DNA from 2 places in the Arthrobacter sp. B2060 genome. Region 2 is predicted to be linked to the other one. Evidence: predicted binding sites of a transcription regulator. Region 2 holds the regulator's gene; the other holds the start of a gene.
The links. Region 2 encodes LexA, which represses DNA repair genes until DNA is damaged. Its sites were predicted from a motif close to TCGAACANNTGTTCGA; they were not measured.

Region 1: the regulator LexA is predicted to act here: its motif matches at 2,374-2,389, upstream of AC5RUM_RS00425 (LexA family protein).

What each region holds. Positions count from the first base shown of each region.
Region 1 is NZ_JBNHFR010000001.1:73,386-80,521, forward strand. Features, by position in the region: gene AC5RUM_RS00400 (hypothetical protein) at 1-9, opposite strand, end outside; gene AC5RUM_RS00405 (hypothetical protein) at 1-277, opposite strand, end outside; gene AC5RUM_RS00410 (hypothetical protein) at 337-639, shown strand; gene AC5RUM_RS00415 (helix-turn-helix domain-containing protein) at 1,426-1,674, opposite strand; gene AC5RUM_RS00420 (hypothetical protein) at 1,923-2,123, shown strand; gene AC5RUM_RS00425 (LexA family protein) at 2,403-2,834, shown strand; gene AC5RUM_RS00430 (Y-family DNA polymerase) at 2,827-4,125, shown strand; gene AC5RUM_RS00435 (hypothetical protein) at 4,203-4,478, shown strand; gene AC5RUM_RS00440 (ATP-dependent DNA ligase) at 4,505-5,527, shown strand; gene AC5RUM_RS00445 (hypothetical protein) at 5,955-6,083, opposite strand; gene AC5RUM_RS00450 (SOS response-associated peptidase) at 6,093-6,809, opposite strand; gene AC5RUM_RS00455 (hypothetical protein) at 6,897-7,136, shown strand, end outside.
Region 2 is NZ_JBNHFR010000002.1:361,802-368,937, forward strand. Features, by position in the region: gene AC5RUM_RS06460 (class I SAM-dependent methyltransferase) at 1-569, opposite strand, end outside; gene hflX (GTPase HflX) at 940-2,517, shown strand; gene AC5RUM_RS06470 (ATP-dependent DNA helicase) at 2,510-4,564, shown strand; gene lexA (transcriptional repressor LexA) at 4,647-5,396, opposite strand; gene AC5RUM_RS06480 (LysM peptidoglycan-binding domain-containing protein) at 5,718-6,158, shown strand; gene AC5RUM_RS06485 (histidinol-phosphate transaminase) at 6,236-7,136, shown strand, end outside.

The sequences.
Region 1 (7,136 bases), on a different contig from region 2:
CGAGGACAAGGCGGAGGCGTCCTTCCTTGATGGCTTGGCGCAGCTCGGCGGGGGAAACTTCAGTGATCAGGGCTTGGCTGCGATCGCTGCGATTTCCAGCCCAGACGGTGAGCAGGGCGCTGTTCAGCGATGCAAAGTCTTTTCGCTTGGCTGCCATGGTGGCGACGCTGACCAGCAGGCGGCCGGCGATACGGCCCAGGAGCCACTCGGTGAAGGTCAGGGGTTTGACGCCGTCGGCATGGACTTTTGCACGGTACTTGCGGTACTTGGCGATCATGCCGCCACGACCTTTCGGAGGGTAGGTTCAACGGCAATGAAGCGGCCTGCGCCGCCGGGGTGAAGCTTGGACACGAGCCTGGCCACTTCGGCAGCGTCAGCCGGGCCGGCACAGAGTTCACGCTGGCTTCGGTGCACGTGCTCGGGGGCAGGAACGCCGCAGAGCGCTTCCCGGAAGTGACCGCCTTCGAGCAGTGGATGAGGGCACGGGCAGACCGCCCCAACGACTGGAACGACAATCTGATGGTCCTGGGCGACTTCAACCTGGACCGCATGGCTGACCCGCTCTACGAGGCGTTCGTCGCCACCGGCCTGTGGCCGCCAACGGAAGTGAGATACGGTGCCACGGACCATCTTCGATGACAGCGGTGCCAACCGCTTCTACGACCAGATCGCCTGGTTCTCGGAGCCGACGGCACCCCGCTGCTGGACGGCATCGCCTACAACCAGCGGGCCCGGTCCTTCGACTTCATCCCTTACGTTTTGACCGGGCTTACGAAGAACGAAAGCGCCTGGCGGATCTCGGACCACTACGTGCTCTGGGCCTAGTTCCAGCTGGGCGAGGTCTGGACTGGCCTTCGAGGAATCCCAGCCACTGGAAGCAGCCGCGTGCCCGCGACATGCTTAAGTTTGAGTCAAGGTTTCCGCGCGGCTGAGGAAACCCAAGCCCTGATGGAGTCGAAGCGCCCTGATCCCTCGCGTCGTCGCAACAACGAGCAGCCCGACAGGGAGATCTCTTTGCACAAGATGCTGGAAGGCGCCAATGAGCACGGGAACGGCCATTGGAAGGGGTGCGTCTACGTCGCGCAGAATCACGAAACCCGCTTCAGGCAATACTGACGGGTCGGGCTCCACGCTCCTTGCTGAGAGTTCGTAGAGTGGCCAGCCCGCCGCCGCAGTAACGCCCCTGGCGGTTTCAATGATTTCGTCCCTGTACGCCACATCCCGGAAGGTTGCCACCGTCATCTGCACTAGTCCATGACCCGAGTGTGTCAAAGTGTCGGTTAGCTCAAGAGCCCATTCAGCGGTATCCAACGTTGTCCTCGGATCTCAGTGGGGTAGAAAAACGACGATTTCGGATGGGCGCCTTGGCCCGGCCAGGTATTAGTCGCCGCTACGCACAGCGGATGGATGGGCTTTCACACCGGGCTAATCTTCGGGGCCCCCGCCGTCTTTCAACTCACCTGTGGCAATACGCTCGGCGGTGCGGCGGTATGCGTCAGTTATGAAGTCTTCGAGGTCGGTGGCCCCGATGCGCCACACTCCGCGGCCGCCGACCTGGATGCCGCGCAACTCGCCCGTTTTTAGCAGGGCCCGGATCTGGCTGTCGGAGACATTCAGCTCCTCCGCGGCCTGCTCGATGGTCAGGAAGCGGCGCTTCTTGCTTTCGTCGGTCACCCGTTCATCCTATGTGGAGTCCGAAGTGGCCCTAGGCCCAGAGCAAACGCGTTACGCGGGAATAGCGGTCGCAGCCGAAGATTAGCGCGGAAGGCCCCGTGGAAGAGCGGACCCGACAGGCGAAAGCCGGGGCAGGATCCTCCTCACTGCTTACGTGATTCAGCCAAGTGGGTGGACGACCCCGGAACACCACGCGACAAAGAAGAGAACCAATCACGGCATCTACAGGTAGAAGGTCGACGATCGCCATGGCACGGCTGGTAAAAAACAGCAGACCTTCCCACGCCGAAACGGATGAGATTGCACCGTCACGTCGGCCGGCATCAGTAACCCCCGCGGAGCGGAAGGTCCAGATTGCCGCCGCCAAGGCGAGGATCACACTCAACAAGTTAACAGGCGAACAGACTGAGGACTGGATCATCGCCCTGTCCAAGGAACAGCCGGAGTAATACCGCGCCGTCAGACTTCGACGGCGCGCTTGGATTCACTGCCACCCCCAGTGGATGACGGCAATTGCACTTGAATCTGAAAACCCAAAGCGCGTCCAGATTTTCCTGATACACCACACTGAAGAGCCAGGATCACCGCGAACTGAGGCTGTGTGTCTGCTGCTACGCCGCGCATCGCAGCAGCCCTCCATGAGCACACTAGTTTAGATTGATCCCGCTACATTGTCCGCCCTCCCGCTACACTTAAATATCGAACATATATTCGAATTAGGGTGTGTTGTGGGCGTTGTCATTGGTCCCCGTGTGGTAGACGCGGGAGTCTCATTGTTGTCGGTGCTGGTCTCCCCGGTACCGGTCGCTGCTGGGTACCCGTCCCCGGCGCAGGACTACTTCGACGGCCGTATCGACCTGAACGAGCACCTGATCAAAGACATCACCAGCACCTATGTCGTGCGGGTGACCGGGGACTCGATGGAGGGCGCCGGAATCAGCGACGGTGACGAACTGATCGTCAACCGGGCCCTGGAACCCACCGACGGTTCGGTCGTCGTCGCCGTCCTGGACGGGGAGCTGACCATCAAGCGGCTGCGCATCACCGCCACGGGCGTGGTGCTACAGGCGGAGAACCCCAAGTACCCGGACATCCGCGTCCCTGCGCTGTCGGAGCTGACCGTGTGGGGCGTCGCCACCAGGTGCCTGCACCATGTCTAAGCCGGCACTGATGCGGCACATGCCGCAGATCGCGCACGTGGATGTGAACTGCTTCTACGCATCCGCGGAGCGGGCGTTCAACCCTTCCCTGGAAGGCAAGCCGGTGATCGTGCTGTCCAACAACGACGGCTGCGCTGTCACCCGCTCCCCCGAGGCCAAGGCCCTCGGGATCGCGATGGGCGATCCCTGGTTCAAGCTCGCCCCACGGGCGAAGGAATGGGGCCTGGTCGCACTGTCCAGCAACTACGAACTGTACGGGGACATCAGCGCCAGGGTGATGGAGCTGCTGGGCCGGTACTCGGCCTGGCTGGAGGTCTACAGCATCGACGAAGCCTTTCTCGGCGTCAAAGGCTCCCCGGACGAGCTGCTCGCGCTGGGCCGGGCAATGAAGGCCGCGGTCCGCCGGAACGTCGGCGTGCCGGTCTGCGTCGGAATCGCACCGACGAAGACGCTGGCGAAGCTGGCCAACAAGTGGGCTAAACACAACCCCGCTTTCGGCGGGGTCTGCCACTGGGAGTCCGTCCCCGCACCTGAGCGGGACGCGTTGCTGGGCCGGCTGTCCGTCGAGGAGGTGTGGGGCATCGCCGGACGGCTGACCAGGCGGCTGAACGTGATGGGCATCTTCACCATCGCCGATCTGGTCCGGACCGACCCCGTCGCGATCCGGGACAAGTTCTCGGTCGTGATGATGCGCACCGTCCTGGAACTGCAGGGCACCCCCTGCATCCCAATGGAAGAAGAAAGGATCGGGCGGGACCAGCTGATCTTCTCCCGGTCCTTCGCCAAACCCATCACCACCGCGGCCGGGATCCGCCAAGTCATGAGTGTTTACGGGCAGCAGGCATCGGCGCGGCTGGCCAAACACGGGCTGCAGGCCAAGGTCCTGACCGCGTTCGCCGGAACCTCGCACTTCAACCCCAACGACACCTCCTACCCCTCAGTGTGTGTGCCGTTGCCTATGCCCACCGCTGACCCGGTGATCCTCACCAAAGCCGGCCACGCCCTCCTGCCCCGGATTGTTGAGGGCGTCCGGTACGCCAGGGCAGGGATCATGGTCACCGACCTGCGCCCCACCGGCAACCAGGCACCCCTGTCACTGTTCGAAAACCCCCACGAGGAACGCCACATCGGCACCCTGCTCGAAGACGTCACCCGACGGTACGGGCGCGGCTCCATCGGCCTGGGCCACGGCGGGATCCGGGGCGGGCCGGACTGGACCATGAAACGCGACATGCTCTCCCCCAGATACACCACTCACTGGGACGAGCTCCCCCTCGTCAAAGCCGCCTAAACGGTTGCTCTTTGCACCACCCAGGAAGAAAACAAGCACATGACCATCACTCACGAAGCCCCAACCTCAACACCCCGGTGGACGTCAGGTTCACCATCGCCGACACTCCCCTGGCTGTCCGCTACGACGGGAAAATTTGGGCAGTGGCAGCCGAGCCGGTGCACTGGTTTACCAGGGACTCGTGGTGGGAAACCCGCCGAAGCGGGCCCGTCGGCGTCGGCAATGTTGTAGACATCGAACACTGGCGTGTTCAGGTTCGTCTCGGCGGGTCGAACTCGCCGCTTCGGACCTTTGAACTGCGTCGCGATCCCCTCGCTGAGCAGTGGTTGCTGGAGGCCATCACTGACATCTGAGCCAGGCTGTGCGTAGCGTAGGGGCCATGGACTACGTAGCCGGGCTACCGGCTGGGCTCGCCCCGCCGGTAAAAGTCGCGCTGGCCCGCGCCATCGCCAAGATGCCAAGCGGTGACGCATCACACGGAACTCTACTGTTTGAACCCAAGTGGGATGGGTATAGATGTGTTGCAGTCAGGGATGACCACGGCGCCACACTGTGGTCCCGGCAAGGCAAGGAACTGACAGGGTACTTCCCTGAACTCTGCTCAGCGGTCGCTGCGGCCGTCCCACCGGGATGTGTGATCGACGGCGAAGCCGTGGTCTGGAGCCAGGGACGGCTGAACTTCGACGCCTTGCAGCAGCGCCTGGGCGCAGGACCAAAGACCCTGCCTGCGCTGGTCATGGCAGCGCCTGCCAACTATGTTGCCTTCGACGTCCTGGCCGTGGCCGGACATGACGCAAGGGACCTGCCTCTGAGCGACCGGCGTGCACTCCTCGAAGAACTCGCCAACGGCTGGGAACCCCCGCTGTCACTCTCCCCCATTACCGCCGACCGCGGCGTAGCCGAACAGTGGCTCGAAGAGCTGCCGCACACCGGGATCGAAGGGCTGGTCATCAAAAGCACGAACGAGCCGTACACGCCCGGTGCCCGTTCCTGGTTAAAGCTGAAGCGCAGGGAAACCCTGGACGTTATCTGCGGCGCAGTGATCGGGCCGATCACCCAACCCTCCGAGGTTGTCGCCGGCCTCATCCTTGACGGTGAGCTGCGGATCGTTGGCCGGTCCACCCCATTGAAGGCGAGGGAAAGCCGGGAACTGGCGCGATGGCTTCAGTCTCCAATGGATGAGCACCCTTGGCCGGCCATTGTGAAAGGTACGGCCCTGGACAGGTTTAATCGGGACAAGGAACCCGTGGCGCTGACCCTCGTGGAACCCATGGTTGTGGAGGTCTCCGCAGACACCGCGTGGTCCGGGAGGTCCTTCCGGCATCCCTTGCGGATACTCAGGGTCAGGCCGGAGCTATCCCCTGCCGATGTCACCCTGCCTGACCGACTTCACGCGGGCTAGAGGTCCTTGCGGATGGCTATGAGGTTTTAGCCCTCTTCCAGAAGCGCACCGGGAGCATGTTCCTCATTTTCTACATCTATTTCTGGACCATAAGTTCGACTGACTGGAGAGCCTTCAAGGTGGCGACAGACATAAGTAGCTGGTCCCGCTCCTCACCCAAGCGTTGCCACTCGCCAGGGTCATCTATATCTATGTTTTCTTCATCGGCCATTTTGATGGATGCCTCAACAGCTCGGAGCGCTATCCCGAGGTAGTGGAGGGCTCGAGTATGTGCAGGTTCAAAAGCACTCTCAGCTTCCAGGAATAACTTGGTCCCTCTGCACTTGTTACAAGTGACATAAGTTTTGAACCAGGTGATGCGATCCAATAGCCCGGTCCACTCCACAAGCTGGACGGTGTCTGCCACCTTGAGCGACGAGGTGAGTGATCATAATTTCCTCCCTACTGGTTTATATCTGGACATAGAGGTTTCCCGTGCTTCGTCATAGGTGTCGCCTTCGGCCTCGATGTGTCCGTAGCTGCCGTCCGGGTTAGTAATGGTGCCGGTGACTTTCACCGCATGAGTTTATTTGGCTGCAGGCTCGGCGGGTTCGATGAGCTCCGGCCCGTTGTTCCGCACGCTGTTGACCCGGGGGCTGACAATCCGAGGTGTTAGGGTCGGTTCCGGCAGGGAACCCAGCAAGTGCTGGACCTCGTTCTTGTCGATCAGGTCCGGGTCGAGCCATTCCGCGAAGCGGTCCCGCGGGATGATGACCGGGGAACGGTCATGGACGTGGCCCAAGGCGTCTTGGGTGGTTGTGGTGAGCACCGTGCAGCTGAGCAGCCACCTTTCCGGATCATCTTCCGGCAGGGATGGGTCAGCCCACCACTCGTACAGGCCGGCGAAACCCAGCAACGGCTCATTCTCCGAGTACAGGTAGTTCGGGATCTTCTTCCCGTCCTCAGTCTTCTGCCACTCGTAATAGCCCTCGGCGGGGACGATTGCGCGGCGCTTCACAGCCGCCTTCCGGAACGACGGCTTCTCCAGGATGCTCTCGCTGCGGGCGTTAATCAGCTTGGAGCCGATCTTGACGTCCTTCGCCCAAGACGGCACCAGACCCCATCGGGCGACAATCAGATGCCGGTCAATGGTGCCCTCGTCCAGGCGTTCGGCAACGATCGGCACACTCTGGGTGGGCGCCACATTCCAGCTCGGTGGCGGCGGAGTACCCTCCACCTCCTTGGCCTCAAAGTAGCTGAGAAGGTCGCCGGTGGCTTTGGACATCACGTATCTGCCGCACATGAAGCCATTCTGCCTGACGTGGCCCCAATTAATAGCTGTCGTCAAGCAGGACGATCCAGCCAAGGAAAGCACTGACTGGATGGAAAGATGAAAGACATGGACCTCTCCCCCACAGACATGATGGCCGGTCTAGCACTCCTGGTGGCATGCGTTGCGGCGTGGACCACGTGGCGCATACACAAGGACGCCGGTGGGAGGGTCCAAGTCCGGATGAACGCCGCCGCCTATTTTCCCTTCTCTGGCACCGGCAGCTTGGGACGGAGCGACAAGGGTAAGTTCTTCCTCAACGAATCCCCGGAACCGTCAGTGGAGCTTGCGCAGATCATC
Region 2 (7,136 bases):
GTGCTCTCGCGGGTCACCGCAAACGAGTCGTCAAGCGCCTCCACCAGCCAGCGCTGAAGCGAATCGGACCCCAGATTCTTCTGCACCACCAGCCAGGCTGAACCTCCCGGCGCGAGACGGGGGAGCCACAGCAGCAGCAGTGAGTGCAGTTCATCCTTGCCAATCCGGATCGGCGGATTGGACCAGATGGTGTCGAAGCGCAACTCCGGATCCACGGCCTCGGGCGTGCTGGCCGTGACATTGCCAAGCCCCAGCAGTGCGGCGTTCTCGTTGGTGAGCGTGATACAGCGTTCGTTGACGTCCACCGCATACACGTGGGCGTGCGGCGCCCGAAGTGCCATGGTCAGGGCGATGGGACCCCAGCCGCAGCCGATGTCCAGCAGGTTTCCCTGCGGAGCGGGGGCGGGGACCTCCGCGAGCAGAACAGCGGTGCCCTTGTCGATGCCGTCAGGGCTGAAGATGCCTGAGGAGGTCTGCAGCCTGCGCGTTTCGCCGGCCAGGTCCACCGTGAGCGGCTTGCGGGTGAACGGCCCGGCGGGCGAGGCGCTGAAATAGTGGGCAGAATCCATAACTGGCCAGATTAGTGGGCGTCCCACCCGGATGGGAAACTGGGTGGGAAACGGGATGGGAAACCGGGTGGTCCGCATCTGCTACTCTGGAAGGCATGTTCCTGATCTTTGAGTAGCCGGTATTTTCCGCCGCAGGCTTCCAGCCGTGGCGCCGGCCGCGTGCTTCCCGTTGCGACGCAGGTGTATGTACCACCTTCCGCCCGGAGCGCGCACAACCACACTCAATCAGTCCACTTCCTGCCGCTCCGGCCTGCACGCCGTCGGCATTTCAGGAGCCCTCATGACCCCTCGCCGTCAGCCCAGCGCGAATACCGCAGCCAAGGGCAACAATCAGCACTATTCTGAAGATGCAGAACCTTTTAAGGAGACCATGACCAGTCAGCACAATTCCGGATCCGAGCCAGCAGCCCAGGACATGAGTCCCGAGGAAATCCAAGCTGTCATCGACCGGATTCTCTCCAAAGACGTCCCGGCGCGGAATGCCGCGGCTGCCAACGGCGCTGGAGCCGGCAGCAAGGCCGTCTTTGGCCAGGCGCAGGCCATCTCGCGGCTTGACGAGGAACACAGCACGTTCGACGGTGACCAACAGGATCTTGAGGAACGCCGGGCCCTGCGCCGAACGGCCGGGCTGTCCACCGAACTCGAAGACGTCACCGAAGTCGAGTACCGGCAGCTGCGCCTGGAGCGCGTGGTCCTGGCCGGGCTGTGGACCGAAGGCACCCTCGCCGACGCCGAGAACTCCCTGCGTGAACTCGCTGCGCTTGCGGAAACCGCGGGATCGGAAGTTCTCGACGGGCTGGTCCAGCGCCGGGCGAAGCCGGATCCCGGCACGTTCCTCGGTTCGGGCAAGGCCCTGGAGCTCAAGGACGTGGTGATGTCCACCGGTGCTGACACCGTGGTGGTGGATGCCGAGCTGGCGCCGTCGCAGCGCCGCGGACTGGAAGACATTGTCAAGGTCAAGGTCATCGACCGCACCGCCCTCATTCTCGACATCTTCGCGCAGCACGCCAAGAGCCGCGAGGGCAAGGCTCAGGTCGAGCTGGCACAGCTCGAATACCTGCTCCCGCGCCTCCGCGGCTGGGGCGAATCGATGTCCCGCCAGGCCGGTGGCCAGGTGGGCGGCGCAGGTGCAGGCATGGGCTCACGTGGTCCTGGTGAAACGAAGATCGAACTGGACCGGCGCCGGATCCGCACGCGGATGGCAAAGCTGCGCCGGGAGATCGCCGCGATGAAGCCGGCACGCGAGACCAAGCGGGCCAACCGCCGTCGTAATGCAGTTCCCTCTGTGGCCATCGCGGGATACACGAACGCGGGCAAGTCCTCCCTGCTGAACCGGCTCACCGACGCCGGAGTCCTGGTGGAGAATGCCCTGTTCGCCACGCTGGATCCCACGGTCCGCAAGGCGGAGACGGCGGACGGGCTGGGCTACACCCTGGCCGATACTGTCGGCTTTGTCCGATCCCTTCCCACGCAGCTGGTGGAGGCATTCCGGTCCACGCTCGAGGAGGTGGCGGACGCGGACCTCATCCTGCACGTGGTGGACGTCTCCCACCCCGATCCGGAGGGCCAGATCGCCGCCGTGCGCTCGGTGTTCTCCGAAGTGGACGCCCGCAAGGTGCCCGAGATTATCGTGCTCAACAAGGCCGACGCCGCCGATCCGTTCGTCGTGGAGCGCCTCAAGCAGCGCGAACCGCGCCACGTGGTGGTGTCTGCCCGAACCGGCCAGGGAATCCAGGAACTGCTGAAGGCGATCAGCGACGGCATCCCGCGGCCGAACGTCAAGCTGGAACTGCTGGTGCCGTACCACCGCGGCGACCTGATCAGCAAACTCCACGACTCCGACGCGGAGATCCTGAGCATGGATCACGAAGAGGGCGGCACCCGCGCCGTGGTCATGGTCCGGGAAGGCCTCGCGGCTGAACTGGAATCCTTCATCAGCAATGACTGAGCAGGCCGCAAAGCCCGCCGGTGCCACGGCCGGCGAGGAGTTCGTCCTCGGGCTCCTCGACCGTGCCGTGGCAGCCATGGGCGGACAAAGCCGCACCGGCCAGCACGAGATGGCGCGTCAGGTGGCGCGGGCGATTGAAACCGGCGACCACCTGCTGGTCCAGGCGGGTACGGGCACCGGCAAGTCGCTGGCCTACCTGATCCCGCTGATCGCCCATTCGCTCGAGAGCGACAAGCCCACCCTCGTCTCCACTGCCACCCTGGCGCTGCAGACGCAGATCGTGGGCCGGGACCTGCCGCGGTTGCTGAAGAACATCACCCCGGCGCTGGACAGGCCGGTGAAGGTGGCTCTCGTCAAGGGCCGCGCCAACTACGTGTGCCGGCACAAGCTCGAAGGCGGGTTCCCGTCCGAGGAGCCCTCCGAAGGGCAGCTCTTTTCGCTGGGCGAGGACACCAGCGTCCCGCACTTCGCCGCGGCGATGGGCGGACCGTCTTCACAGCTCGGCAAAGAGGTGGTCCGGCTCCGCGAATGGGCGGAAAAGACCACCACGGGGGACCGCGACGAACTCCTCCCGGGCGTGACCGACCGTGCCTGGAGGCAGGTCTCTGTCACGTCCATGGAATGCCTCGGCGCGCAGAAGTGCCCCCTCGCCGAGGAATGCTTCAGTGAACTGGCCCGGCACGAAGCCGCCGAGGCCGATGTCGTGGTGACCAACCATGCCATGCTCGCCGTCAGCGCCTTCGAGGGCCTGGCCGTCCTGCCGGAGTACGACGTTGTGGTGGTGGACGAGGCCCACGAGCTCCAGGACCGTGTCACCGGCGCTGTTTCCGGGCAGTTGTCTGTCGCCATGGTGCATGCCGCAGCCTCGGGCGCCCGCAAGCACACAGGCATTACCGTGGATGCCCTCAACAACGCCGCGGCCAACCTTGAACTTGCCCTCACCGGCGTTCCCAGCGGGCTGCTTCCGAACGGACTCAACACGGAGCAACTCGACTGCGTGGACCAGCTTCGCGAGGCGTGCCGGGCGGCGCTGTCCGATTCCAAAGGGGACAGCAACAACGCGGTCGACGGCGGGCGGCAACTCGCGCGGTCCCGCCTCCTCGTCATCCTGGAGCTGTGTGAACGGCTGCTCGCCGCGCGCGAGAACCGCGAGGTGGTGTGGTTTTCTCGGAACAGCACCTTTGACCCGCAACAGGGCTATTCGGCACCCGACGACACGCAGCCCGCCCTGATCAACATCGCACCCCTGAGTGTTGCCGGGCGCCTCCGGGAGGGCCTGTTCGAAGGCCACACCGTGGTCCTGACCTCCGCCACGCTGGCAATCGGCTCCGCGTTCGAACCCGCCGCAGGCGGACTCGGTCTCCTGGGCGAAGGCGCCCCAAGCTGGACTGGCGTGGACGTCGGGTCCCCCTTCGACTACCCGAAGCAGGGCATCCTGTACGTGGCCGGGCACCTGCCCAAGCCGGGCAGGGGGACCTCGCCGGAAGCTCTCGACGAACTGGAAACGCTGATCCGCGCCTCCGGCGGGGGAGCGCTGTGCCTCTTCTCGTCCCGCCGGGCCGCCGAGGATGCTGCCGAGGCGCTGCGCCCCCGCCTGGACGTCAGCGTGCTCTGCCAAGGCGACTCAACCATGACCGCACTGGTAAAGCAGTTCGCCGACGAACCCGACACCTGCCTGTTCGGCACCATGTCCCTGTGGCAGGGTGTTGATGTTCCCGGCGGTTCGTGCCGGCTGGTGGTCATCGACAGGATTCCGTTCCCGCGGCCCGACGACCCCCTGATGACGGCACGCTCCCGGGCCGTGGCCCAGGCAGGCGGCAACGGCTTCATGTCGGTGTCGGCCACCCATGCCGCGATCCGTCTCGCGCAGGGCGCCGGACGACTCATCCGGTCCACGGACGACAAGGGCGTGGTGGCAGTCCTGGATTCGCGCCTTTCGACAGAACGCTACGGCGGGTTTCTCCGCGCGGCGCTCCCGCCGTTCTGGCCCACGACGGACCGCAAGATCGCCGTGGCGGCGCTGGAAAGGCTCGCCGGAGCGCGGTAGTCCGGGGGACTCGTTGACGGCGGCCCGGAACCTGGGGCGGGCCGGAACCGAAAGCGGGCTGTGACCTACAGCGTGTGGTGACCTACAGCGAACGCAGGACGGACACGACCTTGCCCATGACCACGGCGTGGTCGCCCAGGATGGGCTCGTACTGGGTGTTCTGGGGAAGCAGCCAGGTGTGGCCGTCCCGCTGCCGGAAGGTCTTGACGGTTGCTTCGTCGTCCAGCAGCGCGGCCACGATGTCGCCGTTGGCGGCGTCGCTTTGGCGCCGCACCACCACCCAGTCACCGTCGCAGATCGCGGCGTCCACCATGGAGTCCCCGGCGACTCTCAGCATGAACAGTTCCCCGTGGCCAACGAGCTGGCGGGGCAGCGGCATGAGGTCCTCCACCATCTGGTCGGCGAGGATGGGGCCGCCGGCTGCGATCCTGCCGACCAGCGGAACGAGGGCCGTGTCTGTGGCGCTGGGCAACTCCGTAACGGAGGCACCGCCCACGCTGTGCAGTCTGGCTTCCTTCTCGGCGCCTGCAGATTTGGGGACTCCGGCGTCGAGCGTCAGGGGCATGAGGACTTCCATGGCCCGGGGACGTTTGGGATCGCGCCGCAGATATCCGAGCTTCTCGAGCTGTGAGAGCTGGTGGGTGACGCTGGACAGGCTGGCCAGGCCAACCGTGTCCCCGATCTCCCGCATGGAGGGAGGGTATCCGTTGTCATTGACCGAGCGCTGGATGGTTTCCAGGATCTTCTTCTGGCGGACAGTGAGTCCCTTGGGTGCTGTCCGGGACCGCTGGCTGCGCTGGGTGGCTTTGCCGTCGGAGGCTTGTGCTGCCATGTTCGCCAACGCCTTTCGTTCCTCCCGGCTTGCGTGGCTGCAGTTGCCGGGAACTTCCGGCCTGAAATGTCAGACCCTGCTGATCAACTGCAGAAGTGGTTGTTCTTTGATTTCCAACGTAGGCCAGCCATAAAGCTTTTTCAAACATTTGTTCTAGCGAGTCTCGACTTTGTTCGTTGATAGGTGCTAAAAATGGAGAAGCAAAGTTCGAACATGTGTTCTAGTTCAGCTGCGAAGCAGTCCGGTTATTCGAAGATTCCGGCGTATGTCCGGCGGACCGGGCACACGGGCAGCACAGAATGGTCCAGGAGGGCTCAGTTCATGTCAGCTACAACAGCAGGTCACCATTACCGTCCCGAGAAGCGGCGCAGCCCCCAGAGCCGGCAGGCCACCCAAGGCCTGCAGGGCCCGCATGCCGGCGGGCGGCCAGGCGGGCCGTCAGGCAAGCCGCCGCGCCTGCGGCTCACCCGCCGCGGGCGGATCGTCCTGATCGGACTGCCGCTGGTACTGCTGGCGGCACTGCTCCTGTCACTCGCCGGCCTGTTCAACTCACCGGCCAAGGCTGCCGACACCGCCGGCGGTCTGTCGGTGACGGAGACCGTCTCCGTGACGGTGCAGCCAGGGGAATCGCTGTGGGCCATTGCCGGCAGCGTGGACCCGGACAGGGACCCGCGGGACGTCATCGCGGATATTGTCCAGCTAAACAACCTGGACAACGGCAAGGTCATGCCGGGACAGCAGCTGTTCGTCCCGTCCAAATAGGTACCGATCCGTCACGGCCGGTCGGCCTTACCCGTCACAGTTTCCCGCTCGCCGCCCGGGGCACTTAAACTGTCCAAGTGACTGACCAGCTTGAGCGACTGAACCGACTTCCCCTGCGCACCAATTTGCGGGGGCTGACGCCTTACGGGGCGCCGCAGCTCGAGGTGCCGATCCTCCTTAACGTCAATGAGAACACCCACGGGGTGCCGGCCGATGTCAGGGCCGCGATATCCGAGGCCGTCACTGAGGCGGCGGCGGGACTCAACCGCTACCCCGACCGGGAATTCACCGAACTCCGGGAGGCCCTGGCGGAATACCTGGGCCACGGCCTCTCCGCCGACAACATCTGGGCGGCCAACGGCTCCAACGAAGTCCTCCAGCAGATACTCCAGGCGTTCGGCGGGCCGGGCCGAACGGCGCTGGGCTTCCCGCCCACGTACTCCATGTACCCCTTGCTGGCCAGCGGAACAGATACCGAATACATCGTCGGACAGCGTGCGGAGGACTATGGCCTGAGCGCCGAGTCCGCGGCCCGCCAGGTCCGGGAGCTGCGGCCGAACGTCGTGTTCCTGTGCTCACCAAACAACCCCACCGGCACCGGTCTGGGGCTGGACGTCGTGGAAGCCGTCTATGAGGCCGGCGAATCCAGCCGGACCATCGTCATCGTCGACGAGGCGTACCACGAGTTCGCCCACGACGGCACTCCCAGCGCGCTTACCCTGCTGCCGGGGCGGGAGCGGCTCATTGTGTCCCGGACCATGAGCAAGGCGTTCGCCCTGGCGGGCGCCCGTCTTGGATACATGGCCGCCGCCCCCGAGGTGGCAGACGCCCTGCGCCTCGTCCGTCTCCCGTACCACCTGTCCGCCGTCACCCAGGCCACCGCACTGGCGGCGCTGCGGCACCGCGAGGCGCTCATGGCCGACGTTGAGGACATCAAGCAGCAGCGCGACAGGATCGTCACCGAACTCACCAGGATGG